Regions from separate parts of the Companilactobacillus ginsenosidimutans genome, predicted to be linked through region 3. Evidence: riboswitches for the same ligand, from Rfam matches in the RefSeq annotation. Region 3 holds a riboswitch; each other region holds the start of a gene.
The links. A riboswitch is a leader RNA that binds a small molecule or an ion and turns the genes downstream of it on or off. The one in region 3 is predicted to bind thiamine pyrophosphate.
Positions count from the first base shown of each region.

Region 1: another riboswitch for thiamine pyrophosphate. It lies ahead of thiM (hydroxyethylthiazole kinase); the one in region 3 lies ahead of tenA (thiaminase II).
Region 2: another riboswitch for thiamine pyrophosphate. It lies ahead of thiW (energy coupling factor transporter S component ThiW); the one in region 3 lies ahead of tenA (thiaminase II).

Region 1 is NZ_CP012034.1:1,176,703-1,180,992, reverse strand. It holds gene brxL (protease Lon-related BREX system protein BrxL) at 1-1,399, shown strand, start outside; TPP riboswitch at 1,453-1,552, shown strand; gene thiM (hydroxyethylthiazole kinase) at 1,624-2,424, shown strand; gene thiD (bifunctional hydroxymethylpyrimidine kinase/phosphomethylpyrimidine kinase) at 2,417-3,244, shown strand; gene thiE (thiamine phosphate synthase) at 3,234-3,875, shown strand; gene ABM34_RS06205 (hypothetical protein) at 3,942-4,290, shown strand, end outside.
Region 2 is NZ_CP012034.1:1,661,682-1,665,971, reverse strand. It holds gene ABM34_RS08525 (DarT ssDNA thymidine ADP-ribosyltransferase family protein) at 1-409, shown strand, start outside; gene thiE (thiamine phosphate synthase) at 470-1,087, opposite strand; gene thiM (hydroxyethylthiazole kinase) at 1,080-1,922, opposite strand; gene thiW (energy coupling factor transporter S component ThiW) at 1,900-2,439, opposite strand; TPP riboswitch at 2,543-2,632, opposite strand; gene ABM34_RS08505 (ABC transporter ATP-binding protein) at 3,044-3,973, opposite strand; gene ABM34_RS08500 (ABC transporter ATP-binding protein) at 3,973-4,290, opposite strand, start outside.
Region 3 is NZ_CP012034.1:2,080,814-2,085,103, reverse strand. It holds gene ABM34_RS10445 (glycoside hydrolase family 13 protein) at 1-1,411, shown strand, start outside; gene tenA (thiaminase II) at 1,443-2,120, opposite strand; TPP riboswitch at 2,158-2,259, opposite strand; TPP riboswitch at 2,407-2,496, shown strand; gene ABM34_RS10430 (ECF transporter S component) at 2,607-3,197, shown strand; gene ABM34_RS10425 (ABC transporter ATP-binding protein) at 3,206-4,290, shown strand, end outside.

The DNA of each region.
Region 1 (4,290 bases), 900 kb from region 3:
ACCGTTTGTGGAAAATAATTATAATGTGGTTGAGCTTGGGCCCCGTGGAACTGGTAAATCTCATGTTTATAAAGAATTATCACCAAATTCGATTTTAGTTTCTGGTGGACAAACGACCGTTGCAAATTTGTTCTACAACATGGGTCGTAGACAAGTTGGACTAGTAGGAATGTGGGATATCGTCGCTTTTGATGAGGTTGCTGGTATCACTTTCAAGGATAAAGATGGCGTCCAAATCATGAAGGATTACATGGCATCTGGATCATTTGCCCGTGGTAAGGATGAAATCCAAGCTAGTGCAGCAATGGTTTTTGTCGGTAATATTAATCAGAGCATTGACGTTGTGATGCGAACTTCTAACTTGTTTGAACCATTTCCTGAGGTTATGGCGACTGATTCTGCATTTCTTGATAGGATTCATGCCTATATCCCTGGTTGGGAAATTCCAAAATACAAACCATCATTCTTTACAAAAGGATATGGATTAATAACTGATTACTTTGCTGAAATCATGCGAGAATTGCGTAAGCAGTCATTTTCCGATGCCATAGATAAATACTTCAAGTTGGGTGGCCAACTCAATCAGAGGGACACTATAGCTGTTAGAAAGACTACCTCCGGCATGTTGAAGTTGCTATATCCAAATGGCGAATATGGCAAACCCGAAGTTCAAGAAGCTTTGGAGTTTGCATTAGAACTTCGTCGGCGAGTTAAAGAGCAATTAAAGAAAATTGGTGGAATGGAATTTTTTGACATTAATTTTTCGTACATCGACAATGAAACATTTGAGGAACATTATGTCTCAGTGCCTGAGCAGGGATCCAATAGTTTAATTCCCGAGGGTACAGAAAAACCAGGTCAAGTTTATACTGTTACCTATGACAAAAATGAACGATTGAGTTTATTCAAAATTGAAACTCAGATGATAGCCGGAAATGGTAAATTTGAAAAAACTGGGATCTCTGGAAATCATAAAGCATCGGAAGCCATGGATACTGCATACAAGTATTTGAAAGCTAATTCAAAATCCGTTAGTTCAAGCATCAGTTTAACCACTCATGATTATGTGGTAAATGCAGTAAATCTGAATAATAGTGAGATGACCAGCAGATTGTCACTTGCTACATACATTGCCTTAGTATCGATTTCAATGAGTAAGTCTACTTTAGATAGTTTGGTTATTCTTGGCGAACATACAATTGGTGGTTCACTGGTGAAGCTTGATAATCTTGCAGATACTTTGCAAGTTGCACTGGATTCAGGTGCTAAGAAAATATTAATTCCTAACACTTCTGCTGCTGATTTAGGGTCAGTTCCTTCAGAATTATTGGGAGCATTTACAGTTATTTTTTATGATTCGATTGAAGATGCAGCATTCAAAGCATTGGGTGTAAAATAAATCTGCGCCAAATATTATATTTTTAAATAATTTCATGATAAACTTAAATCATACTTTAGCACTAGGGGTGTTTCGAGAGAGACTGAGACGGCTATGCCGATCCCTTTGAACCTGTGAGTTAATGCTTGCGTAGGAAAGTGCGATAATCTGGGCAAACTTATGCCACGATTCTTAATCCTACGATTAGAACCGTGGCTTTTTTTGTACTTTTGGAGGAATTTACGATGAAACTCGATTTATTGCAAAAAGTTAGAACTGACAATCCGATGATTTTAAATATTGCGAATTCAGTTACTCAAAGTGATGTCGCCAATGGAATTAGCGCCATTGGAGCGTCTCCATTAATGACAAATTACGATGCAGAGTTGAAGACCCTTGCCCAGATGGCAAGTGGCGTCTGCATCAACATCGGGACGCTCGACGAACGTCAAAATGAGCTTAGCAAAGATCTGTTGAAACTAGCATTAGATTTCAACAAGCCAGTTGTACTTGATCCAGTCGGAATCGGAGCAGTACCAGAACGATTGGCATTCGTTGAGGACTTATTCAAAGTAGCCAAGCCAACGATTATTCGTGGTAATGCTGGTGAGATTGCCAGTTTAGTTGGAGTTTCATGGTCCGCCAAAGGTATTGATTCAATCGATGAGGGGCAAACTAAGTCCGTCGATGAAATTGCCAAAGCCTGTTCGAAAAAGTTTGATTGCGTAACAGTCGTAACTGGTGTCACTGACACAATTGCCACTAGAGACCTAATTTCACACACGTTTAACGGAAATAAGATTTTTACAACAAGAGTGGGTACTGGCGATATGCTTTCATCTATTATCGCAGTATTCGCAGCTGTTTCTGATGGTAACTATTTTGAAGGTGCCAAGATGGCATGTCTTATTTTTGGATTAGCTGGAGAACTAGTAATGACAGAAACACCAAATATTGGACCTGCTGCCTTTTCAACACGTTTACTTGATCAACTTTATACGATTAATACTGAAGATATAAAGAGATGGGGGAAATATGATGAATGATGTAAATAGCTTTCCACAAGCATTGACCATCGCTGGAACTGACAGTGGTGGCGGTGCTGGTATTATGGCTGACATGAAGACAATGCAGGAATGTGGTGTCTTTTCGACTGCAGTGGTTGTCGCTGTGACGGCGCAAAATACAATTGGTGTTCAGAATTTTCAGGCAATTTCTCCAAAATTGATTTCGGAACAGTTTGCTTCATTAAACGATGATTTCAAAATCAAGGCCTGTAAGACCGGAATGTTGGCTGATGCTGAACATGTTGAAGTCGTTTATGACAATTTGAAGAAATATGACTTTGGTCCATTCGTATTGGATCCAGTTATGATTGCTAAAGGTGGCTCACAATTACTTTCTGATGAAGGTATTGATGCTATCAAAAATAAATTGATCAAGCTTGCCACATTAGTTACACCAAATATGCCCGAGGCTGAGCGTTTGATTGGCAGTAAGATTGAAAGTCAAAGTGGGATGCTCGTTGCCGCCAAGAAGATTCAAGATTTGGGAGCCAAAAATGTTTTGATCAAAGGTGGCCATGGCGATTCAGAAATGGTTCGTGATGTTGTGCTTTTGGAAAATGGTGAGAGTTTCAAGATGAGCAGCAAGAGAGTTCACACAATCAGAACCCACGGAACGGGCGATACAATTTCGTCTGCGATAGTTTCAAGACTGGCATTAGGCGATGATATGAAATCTGCCATTTTATATGGAAAAGATTTTGTTGAGGCAGCAATTAAAAATACCATTCAAGTTGGTCATGGTCACGGTCCACTAAACCACTGGGCATATAATGCCGAGGGTGCCTTCGATGAAATTTAAATCAGAAATGCTTCAAGCTTATTTTGTGTGTGGAACTCAAGATATTGGTGACCGAGATTTACCAGCTATATTGAATGAAGCAATCGCTGCCGGAATTACCGCCTTTCAATATCGTGATAAAGGTGAATCCAAGCTAAATGATGAGCAGCGTTATCAACTAGGTGTGATACTTCGTGATATTTGTAATAACGCACAAATTTCCTTTATTGTTGATGACGATGTCGATTTGGCAAACAAGTTAAATGCTGACGGGGTTCACGTTGGACAAAAAGATGAGCGAATTACGAAAGTGGTTCGGGATGCCAATCCGGATATGATGATTGGACTATCTTGTCAGACCATTGAGCAAACCGAAATTGCTAACGAAATAGATCGTGTCGATTACATCGGCGCTGGACCAATATTTTCCACAAATTCGAAGCCTGATGCAGTGGCTCCGATGGGACTAGAACTGATGGAAGATATGGTGAATATTAGTGATGTGCCAATCGTAGCAATCGGTGGTATTGACAACACCAACTTACAATCGTTAAAGAATAATGGAGCTGTTGGTGCGGCATTCATTACTTTAGTCACACAGACTGATGATATAAATCGAAGTGTAAAAAATGTTTTAGATGTATTCAAATAAGACGTATGGATAAACACATGCGTCTTTTTGCGTATAATCAGGGTAACGAACTGTGAGGTTATAGTTATGCGACAAAATTTCGAAACTTTTTCTGTTGGCGTATTAAATTTGTTGGCAAATGCAGGGGTGGTCATTCCATATTTCTTTTGTCTAATGTTATATACCCAAAATAGTGGGAATCCAGTTTATGCGTTGCCTTTTTTAATGCTATATACATTCAGATGTATTGGCATGTTGCTAACTGTCTATATAAATTGGACCGCAGCAACAATGTTAAACGTCTCGAACGTCACGGGGATTATTGGTTCATTATCAATGTTGTTTGCGGGCAATCCATTTTTTGGAATTCTCGGTGGAATACTCCTAGGACTTTCATCAAGTTGGATCTGGCCATATTTTTTAACGATGAGGTCAC
Region 2 (4,290 bases), 420 kb from region 3:
TCATAAGGAAAATATAACTAATTTAGATTCGAAAATACGTGTTGCATATACAAATACTTATTTTTCCAATAGAAATTATGTTAAAAAGGTTACTCTGAGTTCTAAGGGATATTCAATAGTTAATAATGTTGATGATAATCGTTATCAACCGTATCCTTTGGATTCCTGGGAGGATGTTAAATATGCAGTTAATCCAGATGATACTGATAATTATTTGAATGTACAACTTAAAATCTTCACAGATGGAAATGTGTACACTTGGCCTCAAAAAGGCAAGAAAGCCTTATTAAAGCAGCAAATGACGCGTAATTTTCAAAAGCCAATTGAATCATACACATTGCAAATGTTAATCGATAATCATATTGCATATGAAGGTAAATGCGATACAACCGATGATATGCCATATTAATTTAATGATTGATTAGTTGATATTAAAAGACCAATTCCAGTTTATTGTGGAATTGGTCTTTTACTTGTTAATCGTAGTTTTTAATTCAGATACCGTCTGAGAAACATTTTTAGATTTCATAATTTCACTAACAACAGCAACTCCAGCGATAGGAATATTGCTGAATGATCCAACATTTGAAGTATTGATTCCGCCAATGGCCACAACAGGGATGTCGACCGATTTTGTGATTTCATCCAGAGTCCTAATGTCAGTGTGTTTAGTAATAACCTTTGTCTCGGTGGGAAAGATAGCACCCGTTCCAAGATAATCGGCACCAAATTGCTCTGCATATTTTGCACGTTCAACTGTTTTAGCCGAAACACCGAGAATTTTGTCCGGTCCAAGTAATTTTCGTGATATATCAATCGGCATTTCATCGTCACCGATATGAACACCAGATGCTTCGACCGCTAAACAAATATCAATTCGATCATCGATGATTAACTGAACATGATATCTGTCAGTAATTTGTTTAACTTTGATAGCCAGATCAAATAGCCTTCTTGTTGTAACATCCTTCTCTCGCAATTGGACGATGGTAACACCAGAACGACAAGCTTCGTCGATTATTGAGAAAAATTTTTCATCAGAATAAGCGTATCTAGCTGTCACTAAATACAAACTCATATCAAGCATGTAGAGCACCTCGAATTGATTCATACCAGTATTCATTATTTATCAGTAAGGACAGTTGATTAAGTGTTTCTTGACGAAAATCAGCCAGGCCTTCAGTACTTTCTATGGCATTCTCAGCACAAATGTTCAAATAACTAATCGCGGCAACACCAGCAACTAATCCATCGTGCTCATGTTCAACTAACGCAGTCATTAATGCACCAACAATATCACCAGTGCCAGTAAATCTGTCTAGTTCGGGAACGCCATTTTTAAGCTCTAACCGGGAGTTTTTGGAAACAATCAAGTCGGTAGCTCCTGTGGCAATAAAGGTGGTCTCGGGATGATTTTGAGCTTTTTCAAACATTGCATTCATTAATTCATCGACAGAATTCGAAGATTGATCAGACGAAGCACTATCAACACCACGACCGTGACTTGATAATCCGCAAAAAGTTCGCATTTCGGAGATATTACCTTTGACAATTGTTGGTTTGAAATCCAATAGTTCCTTTGACAAATCAAAACGAATTTTAGAAATAACAATTCCAACCAAATCAATGACAAATGGAATTCTCATTGAAGACGCCATTTTGCCGGCTTCCAATAAAGCAATTTCTCGTTCAGGAGAAATGTGTCCTAGATTCAAAAACAGGCTATCGATTTGTTCAAAAAGTTCAGGAAATTCTCTGATATCAGCTACCATCACAGGTTTTGCATTAATATACAACAGAGCGTTAGCAACAGATTCAATTGTGATTTCATTAGTGATGCAGTGTACTAATGGACTATGACTAAGTGGAAACTTGCATTTAACAAGTTTAGATATCGAATCATTTTGGCTGTAATTTTCCATTCTTTATTACTCCTTGGAATAAAGATTGAGCTCGCAAAAAGGGACGAGTGTCCTTTAACTTGTACAAAACGATAAAGGCAATAATTGATCCAGAAATAGCTCCACCAAAGAATCTAGGAGTATATAAGAACCAATACATACCATTGCTATTACCAGTAAACCAAACCATAACCGGGAAAGAGGTGAGAGATCCAATTAAACCAGTCCCAATAATTTCGCCCAACATAGCACCCCAGATCTTATGAGTATAACGATAACCAAGACCAGCTAACAGTGCGCCAAAGAAAGCACCAGTCAAAGCGAGAGGTGGAATCCCCATCATAGTCATCCGAATAACAGCACAGACTAAAGCCATAACGGAAACATAAGATGGACCCATCAAAACAGCTCCAGTGACATTGATCACACTAGACATAGGAGCCATACCCTCAATTCGGAAAATAGGGGAAAGAACAACATCCAAAGCAATCATCATCGCTAGGATAGTAAGCTTTTGAGTCTTTGAAGAATTAACCATAAGTGAAACTCCTTAATATAATTTTGAATAGAAATAGACAGAGTTCCACAAACAAAAAAATGCCAGTCGCTAAAAAACGTAACGACAGGCACAAATCAACATAAAAAATCATTTCACATTTTCCTGCGCCGGTGTTAGCCGTATCAGGTTCAATGGGTATAATCTCAGCGTTTGTGCACCCCAAATGTTTCGTATTCAATTGTGATATCAGTATATCATGTTTAACGTATATCTCATGATAATTTATGAAATACAATAAATTGAATACAGTAATTATTAATAAGATTGTTAAATTAGGGAAATAAAAAAAGAAGTGAAATAAAAAAATAGCCACACTCCAACTGAATTAGTCGGAATGTGGCTATTGAACTGTGGTTAGGTTTAAGAACTGCTAATTTTAGAAGTTTGCTGTTGACTAGTTCGCAGGGTAGGTTCGCCGGTGGCTCAGCCGTGGCGTTGTTGTTGACGAGGCAAAGGCCTCGTTTACAACAAAGTCGAGTTTTGAGATTTTTCGGTTTGTGAAAAACCTCAAAATCGGCTCACAGCGTTCCAGCCACCGCCGAACCTACCCGGAGAACGGCAGTGAACCGCAATAACCTAAAATTTAGTTGTTCTTATACGATGCTGCAGTAGCATCGTCACAATACAACCAATGCCCAGGCAGAACCTCTTGGAAATGCTGAGCATCATTGAAATGCTTAGAATGATCAAAATCGATACGACGACGAGTCTTTTCGATCTCAGGATCAGGAACAGGAATAGCCGATAAAAGACTCTGAGTGTAAGCGTGAAGTGGATGGTTGTAAATCTCATCCGAGTCAGCCAACTCAACGATTTTGCCGCTGTACATAACAGCAATACGGTCACTAATATATTTAACCATCGACAAATCATGGGCGATAAACATATAAGTCAAACCGCGTTCCTTTTGGATATCTTGCATCAAGTTAACAACTTGAGCTTGGATAGACACATCAAGTGCTGAGATTGGTTCATCAGCGATGATGAACTCGGGATCAACAGCTAAAGCTCTGGCGATACCAATTCTTTGACGCTGACCACCAGAAAACTCATAAGGGTATCTAGTCATATGTTCAGGATTCAAATGAACCATGTCGAGTAACTCTTCAACTCTTTGTGTTCTCTCATCATCATTTTTAGCAATACCGTGAATGTCCAAACCTTCAGCGATAATGTCTTTAACTTTCATTCTAGGGTTCAAAGATGCGTAAGGGTCTTGGAAAATCATTTGCATGTCGCGGCGGAAATCTTTCATCTGGCTGCTGTGATTTTTGATCTTGCTAATATCTTTACCTTTGAACAAAATTTCTCCACTAGTTGGGTTGTACAAGCGGATAATACTACGTCCAGTTGTACTCTTACCAGAACCGGATTCACCAACTAGACCAAAGGTTTCGCCTTTATAAATATCAAAGGAGACGTCATCGACAGCTTTAACTTCATTAGGTTTACCGATGTTGAAATATTGTTTGAGGTTTCTAACTTGAACGATAGGTTCTCTTTCATCAGCCATTATTTAACGTCTCCTCCAATCATTGATTGATATTTTTCAAAACGCTTTTGGATTGATTCAGGTGGTGTAACTTTTGGTGCATCAGGGTGCAACAACCAAGTTGCAGCATAATGCGTTTTTGAAACTTTGAAGAATGGTGGTTGCTCTTCAGTGTCAATTTCCATGGCATAGGCATTTCTAGGTGCAAATGCGTCACCAACTGGTGGATGCAATAAGTTAGGTGGTGTTCCGGGAATTGAGTTCAAACGATTTTGTGTACTTGTGTCGAGGGTAGGCATTGAATCCAAAAGTCCCCAAGTATAGGGATGTTGTGGATC
Region 3 (4,290 bases):
CGCACATAAAGATGATTTAAAAATTGTTATGGATTTAGTTGTTAACCACACTTCTGACAAACACGAATGGTTTGAACAAAGCCGTCAGTCAAAAGATAATTCTTACTCAGATTATTATATTTGGCGTGATCCCGTTGATGGACATGCACCAAACAATTGGGGTTCTTACTTCTCAGGCCCAGCTTGGACTTACGAACCAAAACGTGGTCAATATTACCTCCACTTGTTTGCTCCAGGACAGCCTGATTTGAATTGGGAAAATCCTAAAGTCAGACAAGAAGTGTACAGCTTGATGAAATTCTGGCTTGATAAAGGTATTGACGGTTTCAGAATGGATGTTATCAACTTAATATCCAAGCCTGCTGGATTGCCTGATGCTCCCCAAGCTGCAGGTTCCTCCTATGGAAATGTTGAACCACTAGTATCTGACGGTCCACGTTTGAATGAATTTTTACATGAAATGAATGACGAAGTTCTTTCGAAATACGATATTATGACCGTTGGCGAAATGCCTGGTTCAACGCCTGAGGACGCTATTGAATACACCGGATTGAAGTCCAATGAATTGAACATGGTTTTCCAATTCGAACATGTTGATTTAGCAGCTAATCCTGACAAACGTTTGGGTAAGTGGAACGACCAGCCTATCAAATTGGTCGACCTGAAAAAAGCTTTATCCCGTTGGGAAACTGAGCTTGATGGTAAGGGCTGGAACAGTCTTTACTGGAATAATCACGACCAACCACGTGCTGTTTCTCGGTTTGCAACAGATAATCCAAAATATCGTGTTACAGCAGCCAAAATGCTTGGGACAACTCTTCACATGATGCAAGGAACACCTTACGTCTATGAAGGTGAAGAATTGGGCGAGACCAACGTTCACTACAAATCTCTCGACCAATATGAAGACATCGAAAGTATCAATGCTTACCATCAATTGGTCGAAAAAGATAAGGCTGTCGATGGTCCAACCATGCTGAAATATTTGGAAAATATGTCACGTGACAACGCCAGAACACCTATGCAATGGGACGATTCTGATAACGCTGGATTTACAACTGGAAGACCTTGGTTTGCACTGAATCCTAATTACAAGGAAATCAACGCCAAGAGCCAAGTTGACGATCCAGACTCAATTTATAATTACTATCGTCAGTTAATCAGCTTACGTCATAATAGTGATTTAATTACTTACGGAAATTATGAAGAAATCGATCCTGAGGACAATGAAGTATTTGCTTATCGTCGCCACTATGAAGGTAAAACTTTGTTAGTTATCAGTAACTTTACCGATAAATCAGTTGAACGAGACTATCAACAAGCAGACGGCAAACGTTTGATTGGTAACTATTCAGAGAATCAAGGTACGGCACTTAGACCATATGAAACTAATGTTTATTTATTTGACTAACTCAAAAAGGTATCCTATCGGATACCTTTTTTTATACAAATTTCCAATCACGTTGATAATAAGCTTGATCCCAAAAATGCCATTCGAGTTCACAGCTTTTCAGAAATCTATCTTCAACTTCTTTTAGTTTTTCATCACTATATTTACTTGCTTCCAAATCCAAAATATCAAACAACTGAACACTCAACATTTTATCTTCACTGTTAACACCAGCATAAAAATCAATCCACGATTTAAATGGATTGGATTCTGTCGAGGATCCCTGCTCAATCAAAGTTTCCCCAATAACTGAATATGTCCAAGGACATGGCAACATAGATGCAACAACGTCTATCAAGTCTCCTGTTCTTGCCGCATTATACATGTGCTCGTTGTATAGGTATGTCATTGGCGCTTGCTTATCATTCTGGACTGTCGAGTACTCAATACCTGCGACCTTACAAAAATCGATGTGTGGTTGGATTTCACTGTTCAAAGTAAATTCGATTTGATTAGTAAAAAGTTGAATTTGATCACGACTATTGGATTTCTGTATTGCTGCAGCATAAACTTTCATAAATGCATTTAGATAATTAAAATCTTGCCCAACATAAAAAGCCAACGCATCTTTTGAAACATCTCCCTGACCTATTCCTTCAACGAAAGGATGTTTCAATATTTGTTTCAAAATCGGCTGGCCTTTTTTAATTAGTCTTTCAGAAAATTCCATTTTATATTCCACCTTGCTTGATATTTCAAATATCAATCTGCAAGGATTATCACTTTCCTACGTTGGTTTTGACCAAATCAGGTTCAAAGGGATTGGCATTTACAATCTCAGCATTTTTAATGCACCCCTAGCGATTAATATTTGATTGGAGTAATCATATCATGTTTTCATATTTTATACTGAAAAATATTGATTTAACGATTATTCGTTTAATTGCTATAAATATAACTAGCTTTACACGTCATGAGCTACATGATAAGCTTGCAATTGTTATAACATTCTTCGAAAAATATATCTGGGGTGCCGCAAGGCTGAGATTAAACCCATTGAACCTGATCTAATTAATATTAGTGTAGGAAGATATTGGATAATTTAGGGGCCAACTATTTTTTGCACACGCAGATAAATGGTTGGTCTTTTTTCGCCTCGTGAATATATTCTTTCAAGGAGCTTTTAACAAAACTTTTTTGAGGGGACAGATTTACTATGAACAGACAAAGTTCAAGAACCAAATCTTCAATTTTTAATTACTCGTTGAGAGACGTTGCCTTTATCGCATTAACAGGTGTTTTCTGTGGTGCAATCTTTTTTGCAACTAGTCTTTCATACAACTTCCTATTGGCTGGGTTATCAGCAGTAGGGTTAGCACCCGTAGCTAATGACCTATTATTGGGATTATGGATGATTGCCGGTCCATTAGCAGCGATGTTAACTAGAAAAGTACTTGCCTGTACAATCGGTGAAATTCTAGGTAGTTTTGTCGAAATGATTTTAGGTGGTCAATGGGGAGCCGCAACCTTGATTTCTGGATTAATTCAAGGTGTAGGTAGTGGACTTGGATTCACAATGACCGGTTACAGAAGATTCGACAAATTTGGTTTACTCCTATCAGCAATCACAGGTACAGTTGTATCCTTCGGCTGGAGTTTGATCAGTGAAGGATACCTAAAATATAATTTTGGATTCTTAATTATTTTATTCATCGTTCGTTTCATCTCAATCGGATTCTTTGCCGGCATCTTGGTTTACTGGATCAACAAATTAGTTGAAAAATCAGGTATCTTGAACCGAGATTAGGTGACGGTATGGATAAACTAGCAATAAAAAATTTAACATTTAGATATAAGAATGACGAACCTGATATCATCAAGAATCTGGATTTCACTTTAAAAACTGGAACTTTCAACATTTTGTATGGGGCTTCAGGATGTGGTAAATCAACTTTAATGAAAATTATTGCTGGTTTATATCCAGAATATTCGGGACATTTGTCTAGTGGTGAAATGTTTCTGGATGGCAAAGATACTAGTGATTGGGATATTCAAAAAGTATCACGGCACGTAGCAATATTATTTCAAAATCCAATTGATCAATTCTCAATGACAACCGTCAAAAATGAATTTATTTTTACATTGGAAAACATTGGAATACCAAGCTCTGATATCGATAACATTATTGATAGTTCACTTAAAAGAGTTGGTATATCTGGTTTCAAAGAACGTAAAATCGATACATTATCTGGTGGAGAATTGCAAAAAGTTTCCATTGCCATCACATTAGCAATGGATGCTGATTTCATTATGCTGGATGAACCTTTTGCATCAATTGACATGAAATCTCGAGGGCAATTGCTTTCACTACTTAAAGACCTCCAAGTTAACGATGGTAAAACCATCTTAATTACTGATCATGATTTAAACGGTTACCAGGAATTGATAGATAATTTGTACCACTTTCAAGACGGAACACTTGAACATATTACTAATCAGAGCAATGTGTTCAGTCGTTACCAGTCAAACAGTTGTAAGCTTACTTTTGATCTCCCTATCGAAAAAAATGAAGGCAATATTATAAATATCCAAAACCTTCATTTACAAAACGGTTCAAAGACTTTACTCGCCGATACCTCCTTTTCGATTTTCAAAAATAAGATGATATTACTGACCGGTGAAAATGGTACTGGAAAATCTACCTTCTTCTCTGCACTTACCCGTCTACATGATTTTAAGGGCCAAATAAATTATCAAGATAAAAACATCTTGAAATACAATCAAAGAAAATTTGCGAGACAAATTGGTTTTGTTTTCCAAGATTCGCAGATGCAATATCTTAAACTAACAGTCCAAGAAGAGATTGATTTGAGTCTAAAATATACTGATTTCAAAGACTT